Regions from separate parts of the Kitasatospora sp. NPDC059327 genome, predicted to be linked through region 4. Evidence: riboswitches for the same ligand, from Rfam matches in the RefSeq annotation. Region 4 holds a riboswitch; each other region holds the start of a gene.
What was found. A riboswitch is a leader RNA that binds a small molecule or an ion and turns the genes downstream of it on or off. The one in region 4 is predicted to bind cyclic di-AMP.
Positions count from the first base shown of each region.

Region 1: linked by a shared signal. The riboswitch ahead of ACFXHB_RS11325 (NlpC/P60 family protein) and the one ahead of ACFXHB_RS31960 (peptidoglycan DD-metalloendopeptidase family protein) in region 4 are both predicted to bind cyclic di-AMP.
Region 2: linked by a shared signal. The riboswitch ahead of ACFXHB_RS01650 (hypothetical protein) and the one ahead of ACFXHB_RS31960 (peptidoglycan DD-metalloendopeptidase family protein) in region 4 are both predicted to bind cyclic di-AMP.
Region 3: linked by a shared signal. The riboswitch ahead of ACFXHB_RS26990 (M23 family metallopeptidase) and the one ahead of ACFXHB_RS31960 (peptidoglycan DD-metalloendopeptidase family protein) in region 4 are both predicted to bind cyclic di-AMP.

Region 1 is NZ_JBHYYB010000013.1:149,222-152,609, forward strand. It holds gene ACFXHB_RS11325 (NlpC/P60 family protein) at 151-1,311, opposite strand; cyclic di-AMP (ydaO/yuaA leader) riboswitch at 1,322-1,476, opposite strand; gene ACFXHB_RS11330 (NlpC/P60 family protein) at 1,803-2,846, opposite strand; gene ACFXHB_RS11335 (NYN domain-containing protein) at 3,059-3,388, opposite strand, start outside.
Region 2 is NZ_JBHYYB010000002.1:97,800-101,187, reverse strand. It holds gene ACFXHB_RS01655 (hypothetical protein) at 1-314, opposite strand, end outside; cyclic di-AMP (ydaO/yuaA leader) riboswitch at 1,464-1,628, shown strand; gene ACFXHB_RS01650 (hypothetical protein) at 1,631-2,902, shown strand; gene ACFXHB_RS01645 (hypothetical protein) at 2,992-3,388, opposite strand, start outside.
Region 3 is NZ_JBHYYB010000050.1:36,729-40,116, forward strand. It holds gene ACFXHB_RS26975 (TetR/AcrR family transcriptional regulator) at 1-389, opposite strand, end outside; gene ACFXHB_RS26980 (alpha/beta fold hydrolase) at 422-1,297, opposite strand; gene ACFXHB_RS26985 (YiaA/YiaB family inner membrane protein) at 1,371-1,661, opposite strand; cyclic di-AMP (ydaO/yuaA leader) riboswitch at 1,907-2,063, shown strand; gene ACFXHB_RS26990 (M23 family metallopeptidase) at 2,076-2,933, shown strand; gene ACFXHB_RS26995 (hypothetical protein) at 2,988-3,388, opposite strand, start outside.
Region 4 is NZ_JBHYYB010000070.1:26,039-29,426, forward strand. It holds gene purB (adenylosuccinate lyase) at 1-73, shown strand, start outside; gene ACFXHB_RS31955 (MFS transporter) at 81-1,622, opposite strand; cyclic di-AMP (ydaO/yuaA leader) riboswitch at 1,936-2,096, shown strand; gene ACFXHB_RS31960 (peptidoglycan DD-metalloendopeptidase family protein) at 2,101-3,147, shown strand.

The DNA of each region.
Region 1 (3,388 bases), on a different contig from region 4:
GGCAGACGTTAGCGAGTCCGGGCGAGCGAGTCCAAACCCCTCTCAACCCGAATATTTGACCCGCATTCGGACATCAGACCGGTCCACCGCGAAAGCCGCAGGCCCGGCCTCCCGCGAGGGGAGACCGGGCCTGCGGCAGCGGACGTCGGATCAGACACGCACGATGGCCGAGATCGGCAGCATGCTGGCGGTCTCGTACCGGACGTTCGCACCGGGCTTCGGCGCGTGGATGACCTGGCCGCCACCGACGTAGATGGCGACGTGGCTGCGGTCCGCGCGGTAGATGATCAGGTCACCGGGCTGGGCGTTGGCGATGTTGGTGCCGACGTTGGTGCCGACGGTGGCCTGGGCCTGCGAGGTGCGCGGCAGCGACACGTCGGCCTGGGCGTAGGCCCAGCTGGTGAGGCCGGAGCAGTCGAACGAGCCCGGGCCGGAGGCGCCGTAGACGTACGGCGCGCCCAGCTTGCTCTCGGCGGCGGCGATCGCGGCGGCGGCGCGCGAGCCGTTGGCGGCGGGCGCGGACGGCGCGGCGGCCGCGGCCGGGGCGGCGGGCTTGGCGGCCGACGAGGACGAGCCGGCCAGGTTGTCCCGGGTGTTGTCGCGGGAGGCCCGGTCGGCGTCCGCCTTGGCCTTGGCCTCGGCCTTGGCGGCGTCCGCCTTGGCCTTCGCCTCGGCGGCGGCCTTCTCCTCGGCCGCGCGCAGCGCCTGGCGCTCCTGCTCGGTCAGCGTGTTGAGCAGGTCCTGGGCCTTGGCCAGCTTGCCCTGGACCTCCTCCTTGGAGGCCTTCAGCTGCTGGGTGGTGGCTTCGAGCTCGGCGAGCTTGCCCTGGGCCTCGTTGCGGTCCTGGTCGAGCCTGCGCTGCTGCTCCTGAAGGTCCTTCAGGGCGTTGGACTGGGTGCTGCCGGCCTGGTTGATCGCACCGGCCTGGGTGAGGAAGCTGTCCGGGCTGGACGAGAGCATCAGCTGGACGGTCGGCGATATGCCGCCGTTGCGGTACTGCTCGCCGGCGATCTCGGCCAGGCCGCCCTGGGCCTCGGTCACCGAGGCCTGCTGGCGGGCCACCTTGTCCTGCAGCTCACCGACCTGCTTCTGCAGCTCCTGCTGCTTGGCCTGGGCGCCGTTGAGCTTCTCGGTGGCCTGCTCGGCCTGCTCGTTGAGCTGGTCGACCTGCTCCTTGACCTGGTCCTTGGTCGGCGTCGGGTCGGCGTGGGCGCCGGACTGCGCGGAGAGGGCGACCGCCGCTGCGGCGACACCGGTCAGGATCGAGACCCGGGCGCGGCCGGCGGGCTTGGGACGACGATGGGACGCCACGAAGGCGGACTCCTTCTTCCTACGTCCGCCTACCGGGTGAGCTGACGGGTTCGGGCCGGAAGCGTGCCCTACGACGCCTCACCGACCGTTCTCACGGTCGACCTGGCGCCGATTCACCCCGGAGGAACATGGTTCCCCGGCTCCGCTCCACAGCGCCCCCGACCACTGGGCTCCCCGTCGGGCAGACGACCTGCCCCGCTGCTTCACGAACTCGACGGCAACCCCCGCCGCCACCCGGACTGGGTGATCGACTGTGCGGTGGTTCGAGGCACGACCCTAGTAACAGAACCGTGATCCGTTCAAATCCTTGTCAGAAAAATGCCGGAAGAATATCCAAGTTCACTTGTGAATATGACCGAGTGTGATCAATGATCTACGCGGAGCTGATCGTTTGTCACCGCGACGCCGTGAACGCCGACGCCACCCCCGATCAGGGGGTGGCGTGGATCACAAGGCCGCGTCCCGGCCCGCGGGCGTGTCGTGCCGGTCCGTCAGACCCGGCGGATCGCGTTGATCGGCATCGCGTCGGCCTTCATCACCTTCACCACGTCACCGGTGTGCGGCGCGTGCACCACCATGCCGTTGCCGATGTACATCCCGACGTGGCTGCGGTCGGCGCGGTAGATGATCAGGTCGCCCGGCTGGGCCTCGGCGAGCGAGGGCACCCGGCTGCCGTAGTTGGCCTGCGCCTGCGAGGTGCGCGGCAGCGTGACGCCGGCCTTGGCGTACGACCAGACCATCAGGCCGGAGCAGTCGAAGCCGCTCGGCCCGGTGGCGCCCCACTGGTACGGCGAACCCTGCTTGCTCATCGCGTTGGCGACGGCCGCCCCGGCCATGCCGCTGGCCTGCGGCAGACTGCCCAGGTCGGCCCGCTCGCTGCCGCGCGAGGCCCGGTCCGCCTGCTGCTGGGCGGCCTTCAGCGCCGCCCGGTCCGCCGCGCTCAGCGAGTTCAGGAGGTCCTGAGCCTCCTTGAGCTTCTTGTTGACCTCCGCCTTGGACTGGTTCAGGTCCTTGGTGGTGCTGTCCAGGGAGGCCAGGATCGCGGCCGCCTCCGCCTTCTGCTGGTCCAGCCGGCGCTGCTGGTCCTGGAGGCCCTTGAGCGCGTCGGCCTGGCTGGAGCTGGCCTGCTGGACGCTGGACGCCTTGTCCAGGTAGCCGGACGGGTCGGAGGAGAGCATCAGCTGGACGGACGGGTCGATGCCGCCGGTGCGGTACTGCGCGCCCGCCACCTCGGCCAGCCCGGCCTGAAGCTGGGTCATCTGGTCCTGGCCGCGCGCCACCTGGTCCTGGAGCTGGTCCGACTGCTTGCGCAGCTGGTCGGCCCGCTCCTTGGCGCCGTTGTACTTCTCGGTGGCCTGCTCGGCCTCCTCCTGCAGCTGGTCGATCTGCGCCTTCACGTCCTCCTTCTTGGGGGACGGACTCGGCGCGGCGTGCGCGGCGACCTGGGCGGAGAGGGCGACCGCGGTCGCCGCGGCAGCGGTGAGCACGGAGACCCGCGCGCGGCTCGGCTGCTTGGGACGGCGGTGGGTGGCCAAGGGACCGGCTCCTTCTTCCAACGGACTCACCCGATTGGGTGAGAATCCGGAAAATAGGTTTGACGCCAGACCCTAGTGAAGATCCACGCTTTGCGCCACTCCCCCGATGGCGTGAACCTCCACCCACCGCCATGACTTCACCGGATCCTCACAACCCCGCAAACCGGGCGCTGACCAGGCGTCACTCCGTCCCGGACGGCTCCCGGCCGAGGTCAGGGCCGGGCCAGCCGGTTCAGCAGCAGCACGGAAGCCACGGGGCGCGCGCCGGCCTTCCGCACGCCCTCCGCGACCTCACGGTCGGCGGAAACCACCACCACCGGACGCCCCTGCGGTTCGGCCCGCACCAGCCGGCGGATCAGCTCGTCCGCCGTCTCACCGGTCCGGCTGAACCGCACCCGGACCCCGCGCGGCGGCGCCATGATGACCGGCACGTCGAGGTCCTGCCCGTCGAACACACAGGTGACCTCCGCCTGGGTGCGCTGGGCCAGCATCGCCAACCCGCCCAGCAGCCGGATCCGCTGCTGCTCCAGGGGCAGCGCCGG
Region 2 (3,388 bases), on a different contig from region 4:
AGCGTCCCGGTGTGCAGCTCGCCGACCCGGCCGCCCTCGCCCTCGTACGTCCAGAACGCGCGCACCGTGAGCTTGCCGAGGTCCATCACATGGCTGACGGTGATGCCGCTCTGCTCGGTCCAGCTGACGAAGTACAGTTCGGGCCCGATCTCGGCGATGTGCAGCGCCACGTCCTCCCACTGGCCCGCCGACTCGCCGAGGCCCTCCCAGCGCAGCCGCTTGCCGTCGGGCGAGTAGGCGTTGCGGAAGGCCGCGCCGTTGTCGACCTGGAAGAGGTAGGTGCGGCCGGCGAAGGCGGGCAGGGGCGCGGTCATGGCGGGACGGGTCCTCGTCTCTTGTCTGTGCGGTACGGCTGAACCCCCAACCTATCGGACCGGCCGACCTTCGCGGCGAACTTGCGGGCACCCCGCCACGGGGCCCGACGCCACGGGGCCGGACGCCACGCGGTCCGGCGGTCGGGTGTGGCACCGGCACATCGGCGCCCCGGCGGTCCGGCCGTACGGTGCCGGCACCGGCCCACCGGCCCACCGGCCCACCGGCCCACCGGCCCACCGGCCCACCGGCCCACCGGGACGCGGGCCCGGTCCTGCCCGCGCCCGACCAGGGAGCCGCCGATGCCCTGCCGCACCGTCCGCACCGAGAACCCCGGCGTCGCCCGACGCCCCCGCCCGGCCCGCCCCCGCCCGGCCCGCCCCCGCCCGGTCCGCCCCCGGTGGTCCGCCCGCCGCCGTCACCGCCGTCCTGACCACCCTGCTCACCGTCGCCGCGCTGCTCCTCGGCGCACCACCGGCCACAGCGAGAGCCACCACTCCCACCGCCGCCGCCGCGCCCCCGGACACCGCCGCCCCCGCCCTGGAGGCGAGCTTCCCGGCCCCCGGCAACGGCTGGGCCAAGGTCGAGCGCTACCTCGACACCACGCCCGGCTTCCGTGCCGAGCAGTACCCGCCCGACGGTCGCGGCGACCGGGACGGTGCCCGCCTCACCTGGTTCGGCGGAGTCCCCCGGCCGTACTCCGGCCGCTTCCTGCTGTACTCCGCCGCCGGCTGGGACGCCGGCACCCGGGCGACCCCCGTGCTGCTCGTCCACGGTGCCAACGACAACGCCGACCGCGCCTGGGCCGCCCCCGACGCAGGGGGCGGCTGCGGTGCCGCCGGGGCGTCGGCCTGCCCGTCCACCGGGCTCGCCCAGTACCTGGCCGCCGACGGCCACCGGGTGTTCGCGATCGACTTCGCCCACAAGCAGGGCGACAACCTTCTCCAGGCACAGGCCGTGGGCGGCAGTCGCCGGTGCCGCCAACTGATCAACTCCACCGCCCACTTGATCAACTCGACGGTGCTCCACTGTGAGCTGCGCGACAACATCCCCTCCGGAGTTGTCGCCTTCCGGACGGCCTGCCTAGCCTGCACGGGTCCGCCTTCGCGGACCCCGCCGTCGGGACGCCGAGTCCTGTCCACCCGCCGGCCGGCAGTCGAGCACCACAGCGGACGGGAGCGGGGGACCCAGGTCAGTGCCCGGCCCGCGCGCTCCCGCGTGCGGACCGAGGCTAGGGGTGAAGCCGCTCCACAGGCGGCCGGGCGACCTCTGCCCGAACCCGACAGCTCACCTCGCAGGCGTCACAGAGGACACCGCCATGCAGAAGCCTGCCCGGCGCGCGACGCCGCGTCACGCCCGCCCCACCCACCGCGGCCGCCAGGCCGCCCTCGCCGCCACCGGCGCGCTCGCCATCAGCGGCGCCGGCCTGCTCGGCGTCCCGGCCCTGACCGGAGCCCAGGCGGCCACCGCGCCGACCGTCACCCAGGACAAGCTGGCCCCGGCCGCCATGGTCGCGGGCAAGGCCTCCACGGCCTCGCTCACCGTCCACTCCTCGGCCTGCTTCACCGCGAAGACGCTGGGCGTCGGCGTGCGCGACGGGGCCGGCCGCAACCTGGACTTCCCCGGCAACGTCGCCAACGCGCGGATCTGCCCGGGCGGCCTGTCGATCACCACCGGTGCCCGCACCCTGCCGGTCGGCACCTACACCCAGTTCGGCTTCTGGCAGGACTCCGCGGGGGCCTGGCACAACCTGCCCTCGCAGCGGCTCGTGGTCTCCGACGGCACCACCACCCCGTCGCCCACGCCGACCCCCACGGCCACGCCGACCCCCACGGCCACCTCCACGCCCACCCCCTCGCCGTCGGCGACCGCCACGACGAGCACCCCGGCCACCACCGCTCCCGTCGCCGGCAAGAAGCTCACCTGGTCCGACGAGTTCAGCGGCCCGATCGCCTACGGCTCCCGCTGGACGGGGGACAAGAGCAGCGCGTACCGCTACGGCAACCACAACCCGGACGACAACAAGCTCGACTGGCTGAACAAGAACAACGTCAGCGTCTCGGGCGGCGTCGCCACCTTCACCGCCAAGCCGGGCGCCAACAAGCTGGAGAACGGCAAGCAGTCCTGGGACACCGGGCTGCTCACCACCGAGTACTCCGGCGAGGGCTTCCAGGTGAAGACCGGCGACTACGCCGAGACCCGGGTCAAGCTCCCGGCCGGCACCGGCGCCTGGCCGGCGCTCTGGACGTGGAAGAACGGCAACGGGGAGATCGACTCCTTCGAGTACCACCCCGACAACCCGAACCTGCTGGAGCTCACCAACCACGTCAACCCGGGCCACCTGTACTACACGGACGCCAAGGCGATCGCGAAGGACGGCTGGGTGACCATCGGCACCTCCTACGGCGCCAACTCGGTCGACTGGTACGTCAACGGCACCAAGGTCTACTCGGACGGCAAGGGCGTCGGCGCCAACTGGTCGGCGTACCTGATCCTCAACCTCTCGCTGAGCGCGGGCCAGTACCACCCCGCGCCGACGGGCACCGCCCCGATCACCTTCGCCGCGGACTACGTCCGCGTCTACCGCTAGGCGGAACGACCCGGGCCGTACCGTCCTGGGCCACCACGGCTCAGCACGGTACGGCCCGGGTCGGCCCGTCACGGGCGGCCGGGCCCGGCTCAACCCTCGGTGGTCTCCACGACCTGGATCGTGAACGGCTGCCGGTTGTTCGCCTCGTTGCGGTCGTCGTCGCCGCGCACCGCGACGTAGCCGCCCGCCAGTTCGCCGAGCGGCACGGTGGCGGCCAGCCGCAACGGGATCAGCGCGGTCGCGCTCCGGAACTTCGGCAGCCCGGCCGGGAAGGTGCAGCGCACCCGGTGGCCGTTCTGGAAGGTGTAGCAGTCCTCCGGGAAGAACGGCTCCTCGGCCGTCACCCCCTCCGGCAGGGTGATCACCACGGTGAACGGGGAGGCCGTCCGGTCCGGGCCGCGGTTGGCGACGAAGGCGTGCAGCGTGGTGGTGCCGCCGGGCACGGCGGGGTCCGGGTCGAGCCGGACCACCTCCAGGTCGGAGTCG
Region 3 (3,388 bases), on a different contig from region 4:
CGGAGCACCGCGATGATCACCCCGACCAGCCGGCCGGCCGCCCTGGTCAGGTCCTGGTCCGGCTGCGGGGCCTGCGGCAGCGCGTTGTACCGCTGCGGGTGCTCGGTGGCGTAGCCCTGGTAGGCGCGCAGGACGGCGGCGACGGCGTCGTCCCCGCCGCGTCCGAGGGCGGCCTCGGCGAGCCGGTCGGCCAGTTCCTCGGTGACCCGGACGGCGATCAGCCGGCGCAGTTCGGCGAGTCCGCCGCTGACGTGCTTGTACAGCGAGGGGGTGGCCACCCCGGCGCGGCCGGCGACGGCGGCCAGGGTGAGGGCCTCGGACCCCTGCTCGTCGAGGAGGGCGAGGGCGTGGTCGACGACCTGCTCGGGGGTCAGTCCGACTCGGGGCATGGTGCGGTCTCCGTGCGTGGAAGGGGCGGGGCTCAGGCCAGTTCGGCGAGGAACGGCAGCAGGGCGTCGGCGGTGGCCCGCGGGTGGTCGGCCATCGGGTAGTGCCCGGCGCCCTCGATCATCACCTTGCGGCCCTTCAGCGCGGCGGCCTGCCGGTCGGCGACCAGCTCCGGCCGGGGGAAGTCGGGGTCCTCGCTGCCCATCACGACCAGCGCCGGGCAGGTCACGGCTGCGGTCCAGCCGGTCGGCGCGGAGTCGCCGCGGACGTAGCCCCGGGTGGCCTTCTTGCGGCCCGGCGTGCGCATCGCGGCGACCAGTCCGTCCACATAGGCGTCGAAGTCGGCCGGCTTGGCGGTCGGGTAGGCCATTCTGCGGTGGTAGAGGCCCCAGAACGCGGGCGAGTGCACCAGCAGCGCGCCCATCACGCCGAACATCGCGCGCCGCAGCGCGTTGGGCGGCAGGTTCTCGACGAAGGCGTCCAGCAGGACGATCCCGGCGACCCGCTCGGGCGCGTCCCCGGCCACCCGGACCGCGGTCGCGCCGGTGTAGGAGTTGCCGACCAGCGCGGCGCGGCCGATGCCGAGGTGGTCCAGCAGGGCGAGCACGTCGGTGGCGATCGCGGCCGGCGAGTAGTCGTCCCAGTCGATCGAGGACTCGCCGAAGCCGCGCAGGTCCAGGGTGATCACCCGGTGGCCCGCGGCCACCAGCAGCGGGCGCAGGTGCCGGTACGCGGCCCGGCTGTCGAGCATCCCCGGGAGCAGGACGACGGGGGCGCCGTCGCCCCGCACCGTGTCGTCGAAGGCCAGCCGGCCGCCGGGGACGTCGAGGTACTGGGTGCTGGGGGTGAAGGTGCCGGGCATGGGGGCCTCCTCGGTCCGCCGGGACATCGACTGTGTGCCGATAGCCATAAAGCTAAGGCTAATAGTCTTAGCCGTCAAGCGGGTCCGCGGCCGGGCTCCCGGCGTGCCCCGGCGTCGATGCTCAGACCCCCTCCACCTTGAACGGGTCGTGCTCGGCGAGCAGCTTCTCCAGCCGCGCCTGGTCCACCCGGGTGACGATCTCGTTGGTCTCCTGCCGGTCCCGGATCACCTTGGCCAGGGTGAAGGCGGAGGTGACGGTGTAGAGCAGTCCGATCGCGAGGAAGGCGCGGGTCCAGCCGCCGACCGGCAGGTAGGCGATCCCGACGGCGAGGGCGCCGCCGGAGAGGGCGAAGGAGAGGACGGCCTGGAGGTAGTACGCGGCCGTGGTGCGTGACTGCATCGGTGCGTTCATGGCGTCAGGATGGCGGCGCCGGTCCGGGCCGCACATGAGTAGGAGTACTCAGATAGGGGGTCGTTCGTTGACGTCCAATCACGTTCGGTAGTGTCAGTTGCCGCCAATCCGCCCAAAACGCCCATCGGGTCGCGCGGTGTCCGAGTTGTATCCGGCTGTCCCGAACGGACGGCTTGGAATCAGGGGCTCCTAGGATTAACGTTTGATAACGCAGCGCGGTCCGCAACGCCGTACCCAGACGGCACCGTGCGCCGTCGCCTAATCCCGCCGGCCGGCCTCCGGGCAGGCCAGGGAGCCGGGGAACCACGTTCCTTGGGGTGAATCGGCCGGGCCCGCCCAGCCGTAGGAGACCTTCCTGCTCCGAACCCGTCAGCTAACCCGGTAGGCGCGAAGGAAGGAAAGGAGCGCGCCTCCGTGGCGTCGTCGCACTCTCCGGCACACCTGCCCGGCTCCCCCGCCGGCACCCAGCTGCTCGACCACCCCTGGCCGCCCGCCCACCCGGGCGAGTTCGGCGGGCCCGCCGACGGCGGCCCGCAGGCCGCCGAGGCCAACCGGCACCGGATGCCCCGTCAGACCCGCGGCACCGCTCCGCTGCTCGGCGTCACCGCCGTCGCCGCCACCCTCGGCGCGACCGGTTTCGCCTCCGCCACCCCGGCCGCCGCCCCGGCCGTCGAGGCCCCGGACGAGACGCCGGTCGCGCTCTCCGCGGACCCGGGCCTCGCCCTCGCCGCCCGGATCCAGCTGCAGGCCGACAGCCAGCGCACCGCCGCCGAGGAGGGCGCCCGCCTCCAGGCCGCCAAGGAGGCCGAGGCCAAGCGCGCCGCCCAGCAGCAGGAGGCCAAGCTCGCCGCCGAGGCGGCCGAGAAGGCCAAGCTCGCCGCCATCAACCTGCCGGTGCGCGACTACGACCTCTCCGCCCACTACGGCCAGAGCGCCTCCTACTGGGCCCACCTGCACACCGGCCTGGACTTCGCCGCCGACACCGGCACCCCGGTGTACGCGGTCGGCCAGGGCACCATCACCTCGGCCGGCTGGGCCGGGTCGTACGGCTACCGGATCGTCGAGACGCTGCCCGACGGCACCGAGATCTGGTACTGCCACCTCTCCTCGATCATCAAGGGCTCCGGCAAGGTCGTCCCCGGCCAGCAGCTCGGCAAGGTCGGCGCGACCGGCAACGTGACCGGCCCGCACCTGCACCTGGAGGTCCGCCCCGGTGGCGGCGCCCCGGTCGACCCGGAGACCTGGTTCGAGCAGCGCGGCATCACCCCCTGACAGCACGCCACGGTGCCCCGGCCGTCACCACGACGGCCGGGGCACCGGCGTGTCTCAGACCCCTGGGGCGTCCCGGACCTCGGTCGCCCCGGTCCCGTCGGCCTCCTCGGCCTCCCAGGGCTCGACCCCCTCGTCGGCTGCGTCGTCGGCTGCGTCGTCGGGGGCTCCGTCGGGGGCTTCGGAGAGCTGCGCCAGGTACGCGTCGATCTCCTCCTGGCCCGGCTCCGGAGCCAGCTCCGGGAACTCCTCCACCAGCAGCCGGGGCAGCCCCGGTACCGTCCACTCGCCGGCCAGGTCCAGCGCCGCCTCCACGGCGGCCTCCTCGAACGCCCCGAAGTCCCCGGCCAGCTCGTCGGGCATCGGTCGGCCCAGCGCGGTCAGCTCCGCCAGGTTGCGGTAGCTGCGCCGCATCAGCCCCTGCTCCAGGAGCCGGCGGGCACCGTCGGTGGCCATCC
Region 4 (3,388 bases):
CGTCCGCCGGGTGGAGGCCGTCGCGGCCGCCTACCCGGAGGCCGCCAAGTACGCCCCGGATGACATTCTCTGACGACTCGTCAGGCCTGTGTGGGTCCCGTCGCCGATCCGGTGGCGGGGCCTTCGCCGTGGTCGGCGCCGACGTGCCCCGGATCGAGCGGCGGGCCGTTGGTGCCGCAGGTGTAGCGGCAGTCCGGCTCGGCGACCGGGTGGTCCTCGGGAGCCAGGACGTTGCCCCGGACCGTGGTGAAGGCCGTCAGTCCGCCGGCGGCCAGCAGTCCGGCGCAGATCATCATGGCGATCCGGAAGGCGGAGTCCACCGAGGCGGGCACCTGGTAGGCGTCGCCGCTGAGCCCGGCCAGCGCGGGCAGGGCGGCCACCGCGAGCAGACCGGCCGCGCGGGCGGCGGCGTTGTTGACGCCGCTGGCGATCCCGGCGTGCCGGACCTCCACCGCCGCCAGCACCGTCGCGGTCAGCGGTGCCACCAGCAGGACCATCCCGCAGCCCATCACGGTGACGGCCGGCAGCACGTCCGTCCAGTACGAGGCGTCCGCGCCGATCCGCAGCATGAGCAGCACGCCCGTCGCGCAGATCAGCGGCCCCACGGTGAGCGGCAGTCGCGGGCCGATCCGCTTGCCGAGCCGGCCGGCCCGGGCGGACAGCGCGAGCATCAGCACGGTGATCGGCACCAGGGCCAGCCCGGAGACCAGCGGGGAGAACCCGGAGACGATCTGCAACTGCACGACCAGCAGGAAGAACACGCCGCTGAAGGCCGCGTAGACGCAGAGGGTGACCAGGTTCACCGCGGTGAACAGCCGGGAGGAGAAGAGGCCGAGCGGCAGCATCGGCTCCGGGACGCGGCGCTCGACCACGACGAAGGCCGCGCCCAGCAGCACTCCCGCCGCGCCGGCCAGCCAGACCTCCGGCGAGAGCCCGCCGCCCGCGGCCGTCAGGGCGTAGGTGACCGAACCCAGGGCGAGCGCGGCCAGGGCCGCGCCGAGGGCGTCGAACCGGCCGGTCGCGCTCTCGTCCCGGCTCTCCGGGACGTGCCGGGAGGCCACCGCGATCACCAGGACGGCGAGCGGGACGTTCAGCAGGAAGATCCACCGCCAGCCGGGGCCGTCCACCAGCCAGCCGCCGAGGAACGGACCGATCGCCGCCGACACCCCGCCCAGACCGGACCAGAGGCCGACCGCCGCCGACCGGTCGTCAGGGTGGAACACGGCCTGGAGCATCGCCAGCGAGCCGGGGGTGAGCAGTGCCCCGCCGATGCCCTGCACCGCGCGGGCGGCGATCAGCACCTCGATGGTGGGCGCCGCGGCGCACGCCGCCGAGGCGGCGGCGAACCAGAGCACGCCGATCAGGAAGACCCGGCGCCGGCCGTAGCGGTCGCCGAGCGCGCCGCCGAGCAGGATGAGGCCGGCCAGGGTGAGCAGATAGGCGTTGAGCGTCCACTGCAGTGCGGCGAGCGGGGCGCCGAGGTCGGTGCCGATCCGGGGGAGGGCGACGTTCACCACGGTGCCGTCGAGCATCGCCATGCTGGAGCCGAGCACCGTCGCCAGCAGTACCCAGCGGCCCTGTGCGGTGCCCAGGCGCAGGGTGCCGGCCTCGGAGGTGGTCATCACCGCCCGATCGTGCGCCCCGGGAGGCGACGTGACAAGGCTCACCGGGGGTGTGTCGGCAGATGGCTTTCCGTAGGTGATCGCATGCGGACGGCCATCGAAATCGGCGGAGCGTCGCGGATCAGTGGCACGCGGTGAATCGATTGTGCACATACTGTGCAGCCGATCATTCGGAGTGTCACGAGCCGTCCGGCATTGGTTGCCGATTCAAGAGATCGACATTGCTTCACCCGGGTGGATGGGCTTTAGTTCAGCGACCGCCCGGCATTGGCCCGGGTGGCCACCGGGTGGAACGCCTAGTCCTGCCGCTGCCCGGTGGTACGAACCGAACTCTGTACGGCAGGAGCGGGGGACCCAAAGGTAAGTCGCCGGACCGGAATTCGCGGTCCGGCTTGGGGTGAAGCCGCGCTATGCGGCCGGGCAACTCCAGCCCGAACCCGACAGCTCACCTCGCAGGCGTCGGAGAGGACAGTTCCCCATGCCCGCACAGGCTCGTCGTATCGCCCTGCCCCGCGCCGCCCGCATCGGCATCGCCACCGCCGTGACCGGCGCCGCCTTCGCCCTTCCGCTGGTGACCACCATCAGTGCCCAGGCCCACACCGCCCCGGCCGCGAAGCCCGCGCAGACCAGCACCTGGACCGGCGCCACCAGCGTCGACGCCACGCCGGCCGCCGCTGCCCAGGCCGCGGCTCCGGCCGCCGAGGCCGCCAAGCCCGCCGCCGCTCCGGCCGAGGAGACCTACAAGGTCGCCGGTGGGGACACCCTGTCGAAGATCGCCGACGCCAAGCAGGTCGAGGGCGGCTGGCAGGCGCTGTACGACCACAACCGCTCGGTCGTCGGTGCCAACCCGAACCTCATCTTCCCGGGTCAGCAGCTCGCGCTCGGCGCCAAGGCCGCCGCGGCCCCGGCCGAGGCCGCCAAGCCCGCCGCCCCCGCCGCCCCCGCCGCGAAGCCGCAGGCCTCGCAGGACTCGGCGAAGCCGGTCGCGAAGCCCGCCGCCCCGAAGCCGGTTCAGGCCGCCAAGCCCGCGCCGGCCACGGCCACCAAGCCGGCCGCCCCCGCCGCGAAGCCGGCCGCGCCAGCCGCCACCCAGGCTCCGGCCGCCGTGGCCGCCACCTCCGGTTACGTCGCCCCCGTCGCCAACCCGAAGCTCGGCACCGCCTACGGCGTGGCCGGCTCGATGTGGTCCTCCGGTCACCACACCGGTGCCGACTTCGTCGCCTCCACCGGCACCCCGCTGCGCGCCATCGCGGCCGGCACCGTGGTCAAGGCCGGCAACGGCGGCGCCTACGGCAACGAGGTCGAGATCAAGCTCGCCGACGGCAAGTACGCCCAGTACGCGCACCTGTCCTCGATCGGCGTGAAGATCGGTCAGACCGTCACCGCCGGCCAGCAGATCGGCCTCTCGGGCGCGACCGGCAACGTGACCGGCCCGCACCTGCACTTCGAGATCCGCAGCGGCTCGGAGTACGGCTCGGACATCGACCCGATCGCCTACCTGCGGGCGCACGGCGTCTCCATCTGACCGGAAGTCGGACCACCGCTGGGTGCGGGGCGAACGACCTCCCGGGATGGTCATGTCGGGTGACCGCTCGACCGGGTGATCGCCGCACCACCAGTGGATCATGGGCGCGGGACACGCCCAGGCCGGCCCGGCTCACGAATTTCCTTCGTGGGCCGGGCCGGCCATTGCGCGTTTCCGCCCACGGATATCGGGTGCGGATTCTGATACCCGTTCACCCCCCCTGTCTCGGCGGGTTTTCGGG